2 linked regions of the Saccharicrinis fermentans DSM 9555 = JCM 21142 genome follow. The main gene of each other region encodes a partner of the protein of the gene in region 2 in a complex. Links are inferred from orthologs where the notes say so. Each region holds a gene or a part of one and is shown on either strand. Other genes may lie near its edges. The genes, in order: meaB and scpA.

Region 1 (3,247 bases), 660 kb from region 2 along the record:
GAAAAAGGCGCCCCTAAGGACGCCTTTCAAGTAATATCTATGTTTGACAGGTGTGAGTTATTAGTTCAGTAACTCGGACAATTTATGACTAAGAGCTTCTCCTCTTAGATTTTTAGCAATGATCTTTCCTTCTTTGTCAAGTAATAAGGTGAAAGGAATGCTTGTAACACCATAAGTGTTGGCTGTATTGCCTTCTCCGTCGATTACTTGTGTCCATACTAGCCCATCGTCTTTAATGGCTTTTTTCCATGCATCCTGGTCTCTGTCTAATGACACGCTTAATACTTCAAATCCTTTTGCAGCGAACTCGGCATAAGCATTAATAACATTGGGGTTTTCTTCGCGACAAGGCTTGCACCATGAAGCCCAAAAGTCAACCAAAAGATATTTGCCCTTGAACGAAGAAAGAGTTACTTCGTCACCATTAACAGACTGTAGAGTAAAGTCTGGAGCAATGGCGCCTATTTCGGTGGCCATGGCAGCAGCGGCTGCTTTTTCCATTGGTTCCAAGGCTTTTTTCAAATTGGTAACATACTTACTGTCACCTAAATTGGCTTCGAATTCAGCGGTAAGGGCTTTAAATTCTTCCATGTCGAATTCGCTAATAGCCTGCATAGCCATATAGGCACCTACAATGCTGTTGGTGTTGTTTTTGATAAAATCAAGAAAATAGGCTTTTTGTTCTTCCATCAATTCATTTGCCTCATCGCGTAGCGCTTGTTGTGAAGCCTGATCTCCAGCTCCCATCGCTTTTTGATATTCAGAGTTGATTTCTTCTAAACGTGTTTTTCCCGGAACTTTATTGACAAAGCTGGTGTACACATCCGTAATGTCTGAGCCAGAAACAACTGCTTCCTGCATATTGTTGGCATTGGCTTCGATGTTAATGTTGGCATTCTCGCCAAAGAACACAATAGGAGTATTGTTGTTTTCAACAAAAATTAAATATAATTCAGGCTCATCTACAGTTCCTGTAAAGGTAAACTTGCCCTCTACGATATCAGCTGTGTCCAATGATGCAGGCCTTCCGTCCACTATGTTCTTTAAGATCGCTTTCCCTTCGGTAACACCTTCGATAGTACCGTTGATAGTGAAAGTTGTTGGCTGACAAGCAGCGAAAATAATGGCCATCATTGCCACTAAAAAAATGTTTTTCATTCTGATTCTTTTTAAGGGTAAGCTTATTTATACCCGGTTGAAAATACTTATTGGTTTATTTTATTGAAATATTTATTTAGCAACTCTTGGGCTGCCTTAAACGAACTTATCTCGTCGTTTAATACTTTTTGTTTGTACGATTCTGTTAATGTTGCTAATTCAGGATTGTTGTAAAAGTTGGATTTTAAATTTTCGTTGATTGATTCGAACATCCAGTATTGCGACTGTTCATTTCTTCGGTACGAAAAATATCCGTTTTTGTTTGTCTTTTCAACGTATTCTTTTACCATGTCCCATATCTCATTTATCCCTGTTTTTTCAAGAGCCGAACAAGTTTCAACCCTGGGTATCCACCCTGATTGTGTAGGTGGAAAAAGGTGAAGTGCACTGGCGTATTCTGTCTTGGCCAAATTGGCGCGATGAATATTGTTGCCATCTGCTTTGTTGATAACGATGGCATCGGCCATCTCCATGATGCCGCGTTTAATACCTTGTAGTTCGTCACCTGCACCAGCCAGCATGATCAATAAAAAGAAATCAACCATGGAATGTACGGCTGTTTCTGATTGACCTACTCCTACGGTCTCAATAAAAATAGTATCAAATCCAGCTGCCTCACATAGTATTATTGTTTCTCGTGTTTTGCGGGCAACACCACCCAGTGAGCCCGCGGAGGGTGAAGGACGGATGTATGCGTTAGACTGAGAGGAAAGCTCTTCCATGCGTGTTTTGTCACCTAGAATGCTTCCTTTGGATCTTTCGCTGCTGGGATCAATGGCCAGAACGGCCAGCTTTCCGCCTTGTTTTATAATATGCATTCCTAATGCTTCTATAGCTGTACTTTTTCCTGCTCCAGGAACCCCTGTAATACCCAAACGAATGGACTTCCCAGAATAGGGTAGGCATTTTTCTATGACCTGCTGGGCCACCTTATGGTGATCCGGGCGGGCACTTTCCACAAGGGTAACCGCTTGGCTCAATAAGGTAATGTCACCTCTGCGGATGCCTTCGAAGAATTCATCAACGCTGGGTAATTTCCTTTTTTTCTGTAGGAATCGTTGAGCCGCATCTGCGTTAACCGTCTCAACATTCTCTACTCCCTTATTAACGTTTAAGTTACTATAAAGGGCGTCATTTTCAATATGATGATGGTCGTCGTTAATCATTGCTGCAATAAATTTGTTGCGAATTTACATTAAATCCACATTAATTGTCACTTTTTTAAGCAAAAAACGGAACGCCTCATACTGGAAGGTGTTCCGTTTTTATATTCATTTGTAGCCTTTCGTTATCAAATGATATTACTTGGTAACAGTACCTTGTATTCTCAAAAGTGTGCTGCTGGCCAAAGGATCGTTGGTAATTACTGTAATTGATTTATTTTGGCGACCGCTTTTGCCGGCTGAATTAAACTCTGCAGTAATCGCTGTTTTTTCTCCAGGTGCAATAGTTGTTTTTGCTGGCTTAATAGCTGTACACCCGCACGATGCTTTTACCTTACGGATTAATAAATCTGATTTTCCTGTGTTGGTAATATAATAAGTGTGTTTGGCTTTTTCTCCTTGCTTAATCTCACCAAAGTCAAATATTTTATTGTCTACACTTATTTTTGCTGCTTTTGCTTTTTGTTCTTGGCTCCAGCTAGAAAAATCTTCCTGGATATTGGCATTGACACTGATGCGGTTTTTATAATTTGTTTCGCCGTTGATTTTTAAAAATACCTGATCGTATACAAAGCCCCAATCATTTTTGATAGCTGCATTATAAGTTGCGGTAATATTTCCTTTCTCACCGGGTTTAAATGTATTGATATTGCTCCCTGATGAATTGTCCTGATGCTTGGCTACCAAACTAATATGTTTCGGTACTCGGTCAAAATCTAAAGTAATGGTTTGATCGGAGGTGTTGACAAATTCAATGGTTTCACTCTTTTTTTCTTTGGGTTGTATGCGCGTGAAACTAATGTGTGTGGTTTTAAAACGCAAGGGGCCTACCTCTCTTGGGTAAATATCTTCCAGCGTCTTGGGACGAGGTGTTACATTGCCTGTGATTCTTAAAACCGTATTGGGGTTCGCGGTATTGGCTGTTA
Region 2 (3,250 bases):
TACCATGTGTATTTGGCCAGAGACGGAACTGACCAGTAAGTAGACTTTCTATGTATATGTAGGCATAGTTAGGGACTTATCTAAGATGTAAGAATTTAATGGGTATAATCCTTTGATGATGAAAGTGAAAATTATTTTGGCGATGATGGTTTCTTTGGGAACCATATGTATGTTTGCCCAACAAAACACAACGACGAAAAGAAAAAAGATATATTGTTTTTTAAGCAATGATATTAATAAAAATGTGTCCAACAAAGATACCTTGGTATTTATAAAGGGAATGGATAGGCAGAAAGCGAGTATTAATCTGAAAAGTACTTCTCAGTTTGTAATTGATTACCATGTGGTGCTGGACACTGTTGTAAAACGTATGTCTGATGGGAGTTACGTGGAGAAAATTGTAGCGAAATCGGATCAGATAAATGGATTTTGGAAATCTAAAGATCCTGTTACTCAAGTTGAATTGATATTTAATGATGATGTAATAAATGATTATGATATTAAGGAAGAAGGCGAACGGATTTATTTTATAAAAAGATAAAATATTGAATTGCGCGTATAATGAAAAAGCCATCCCGGTTCTTCGGGATGGCTTTTTTGTATTAGAATTTTAGAAAATACGACTATTTAGTCTGCTGCTTGAAGTAATAGATTCAAGATTTCGGTAGCAGCTTTAGATACAGATGTTCCAGGTCCAAAGATAGCTACGGCTCCTGCTTTGTAAAGGAAATCATAATCTTGTGCGGGAATTACACCACCACAGATAACCATGATATCTTCACGTCCTAGTTTCTTAAGTTCCGCAATGATCTGAGGAACTAAAGTCTTATGACCTGCAGCTAATGAAGAGACTCCCACTACGTGAACGTCATTTTCAACAGCTTGTTTGGCCGATTCGGCAGGAGTCTGGAATAATGGTCCCATATCCACGTCGAAACCTATGTCAGCGTATCCTGTTGCTACTACTTTGGCACCACGGTCATGACCGTCTTGTCCCATTTTAGCCACCATAATACGAGGTTGACGACCTACTTTCTCTGCAAACTGCTTGGCTAAACCACAAGCTTTTTCAAACTCTTTGTCTTTTCCTGCTTCGCTGGAATAAACACCACTAATAGAACGGATCACAGCTTTATATCTACCTACGATTGTTTCACATGCATCAGAAATTTCACCTAGCGAAGCACCTTTTTGAGCAGCATCAACTGCTAATTCAAGCAAGTTGCCTTTTTCTGTTTCTACAGCTTTGGTGATGGCAGCAAGCGCGGCTTGACAGTCTTCTTCGTTACGCTCAGCTTTTAATTGTTTTAAGCGTTCTATTTGAGAAAGACGTACAGCAGAGTTGTCAATATCCAAAATGTCGATTGGATCTTCTTTTTCCAAACGATATTTGTTGGTACCTACAATGGTCTGTGTTCCGGCATCAATTTTTGCTTGCGTGCGCGCCGCAGCTTCTTCGATACGCATTTTAGGTACACCACTCTCAATGGCTTTTGCCATTCCACCTAGCTCTTCAACTTCTTCAATTAATGCCCAGGCTTTCTCTACTAGTTCGTTGGTCAATGATTCAACATAGTAAGAACCGGCCCATGGATCAACCGATTTGGTGATTTGCGTTTCTTCTTGGATGTAAATTTGTGTGTTACGAGCAATACGTGCAGAGAAGTCTGTAGGTAATGCAATAGCCTCATCAAGCGCATTGGTGTGTAACGACTGTGTATGTCCAAGGGCAGATGCCATGGCTTCGATACAAGTACGACCTACGTTGTTGAATGGATCTTGCTCTGTTAATGACCACCCTGAAGTTTGTGAGTGCGTACGTAAAGCCAATGATTTGGGATTCTTAGGATTGAATTTTTTTACAATCTTAGCCCATAACATACGGCCTGCTCGCATCTTAGCAATCTCCATAAAGTGGTTCATGCCGATAGCCCAGAAAAAGGATAAGCGAGGTGCAAAGGCATCGATGTCCATTCCTGCATTAACACCGGCACGTAGGTATTCTAAACCATCGGCTAATGTATATGCTAACTCAATATCTGCAGTTGCACCCGCTTCTTGCATGTGGTAACCTGAGATAGATATAGAGTTGAACTTAGGCATGTTTTTAGATGTGTACTCAAAGATATCAGCAATGATTTTCATGGAGAATTTTGGTGGGTAGATGTAAGTGTTACGCACCATAAATTCTTTTAGAATATCATTCTGGATTGTTCCGGAAAGCTCTTCCAACTTAGCGCCCTGCTCTAAGCCTGCTACAATATAAAAGGCCAATACCGGTAGAACGGCTCCGTTCATGGTCATGGATACCGACATTTTATTTAATGGAATACCATCAAATAGAATACGCATGTCCTTGATAGAGTCGATCGCTACACCTGCTTTACCTACATCTCCTTCTACTCGTTCGTGGTCTGAATCGTAACCACGGTGTGTGGCCAAGTCAAATGCAACAGACAATCCTTTTTGTCCGGCAGCAAGGTTTCTTTTATAAAAGGCGTTGGATTCCTCCGCAGTGGAAAATCCAGCATACTGACGAATAGTCCATGGACGCATGGCATACATACCTGAGTATGGTCCGCGTAGGTATGGAGGAAGACCTGCTGCATAATTTAAATGCTCCATTCCTTCCAAGTCGGTTGCTGAGTATACACTTTTTACAGGGATGCGTTCTGGGGTTACCCAGTCTTTTTTTATCCCATGTTTTTTCTCCCACTCTTTGGCTTTAACACCACCACAAGGAGAACTTTTTTTGAAATCTATATTTTTAAAATCTGGTCTTGCCATTTTGTTTTAGATTATTAGATGAACACTGAGGTGCAGTGAAACAGAAAGAAATGTTTATTTATTTCTGTGTTGCTGACTCCGTGTTCGATTTACAAACCTAGTTCTTTACTAAATCCTTGAAGTGTTTCAAGAACGTTAGAGCGTACATTAATAAAATTAGTGATGCCTTGTGCTTTGAGATCGTCAGTGCATTTGGGTGCGCCGGCAACTACAAAGATAGCGTCTCCATTAATAGCTTTAAAGGCTGCTGGAGCAGCATCTACATATTCGTCATCTGATGAGCAAAGAACAATAATATCGGCTTTGGCAGCCTTGGCGGCTTCAACTCCGGCTTCAACAGTATCAAAACCGTTGTTGTCAATAATCTGATAACCAGCACAGGCAAAAAAGTTCGCAGAGAACTGTGAACGTGCCAAACGCATATTCAGATTACCATAAGTAAGCATAAACACTTTAGGTGTTT

What was found.
Region 1: the proteins of scpA (region 2) and meaB are in contact, whole or in part, in a crystal structure (PDB 8DPB), measured with the Methylorubrum extorquens proteins. The link is inferred for Saccharicrinis fermentans DSM 9555 = JCM 21142 from one-to-one orthologs. Residues at the interface, in SOR27001.1 of Methylorubrum extorquens: Glu577, Glu578, Asn579, Asp580, Gly581, Arg582, Arg583, Arg585, His596, Ala604, Ser605, Ala608, Asp609, Gly611, Phe612, Asp613, Val614, Asp615, Ile616, Gly617, Pro618, Leu619, Glu625, Arg628, Gln629, Val631, Glu632, Asn633, Asp634, Glu661; in SOR26638.1 of Methylorubrum extorquens: Arg20, Ala21, Ala24, Arg25, Thr28, Ser32, Arg33, Arg34, His37, Thr98, Gly99, Gly100, Ser101, Ile102, Leu103, Lys106, Thr107, Ala110, Ala113, Ile114, Asp115, Arg116, Ala118, Phe119, Ile120, Arg121, Pro122, Pro124.

The regions. Positions count from the first base shown.
Region 1 is NZ_KI912107.1:3,413,694-3,416,940, reverse strand. Bases 266-3,177 are described here. They hold meaB (methylmalonyl Co-A mutase-associated GTPase MeaB), read right to left. Parts: upstream 2,325-3,177; coding sequence 1,206-2,324; downstream 266-1,205. Other genes in these bases: CYTFE_RS0113895 (DUF1573 domain-containing protein), read right to left, coding at 2,460-3,177; CYTFE_RS0113905 (TlpA disulfide reductase family protein), read right to left, coding at 266-1,158. Outside these bases: more of CYTFE_RS0113905, read right to left, coding at 61-265; more of CYTFE_RS0113895, read right to left, coding at 3,178-3,247. UniProt on the Escherichia coli protein: Binds and hydrolyzes GTP. Likely functions as a G-protein chaperone that assists AdoCbl cofactor delivery to the methylmalonyl-CoA mutase (MCM) ScpA and reactivation of the enzyme during catalysis.
Region 2 is NZ_KI912107.1:4,078,616-4,081,865, reverse strand. Bases 208-3,122 are described here. They hold scpA (methylmalonyl-CoA mutase), read right to left. Parts: upstream 2,788-3,122; coding sequence 628-2,787; downstream 208-627. Other genes in these bases: mutA (methylmalonyl-CoA mutase small subunit), read right to left, coding at 2,877-3,122; CYTFE_RS0116625 (hypothetical protein), read left to right, coding at 208-541. In the rest of the region: more of CYTFE_RS0116625, read left to right, coding at 116-207; more of mutA, read right to left, coding at 3,123-3,250. UniProt on the Escherichia coli protein: Catalyzes the interconversion of succinyl-CoA and methylmalonyl-CoA. Could be part of a pathway that converts succinate to propionate.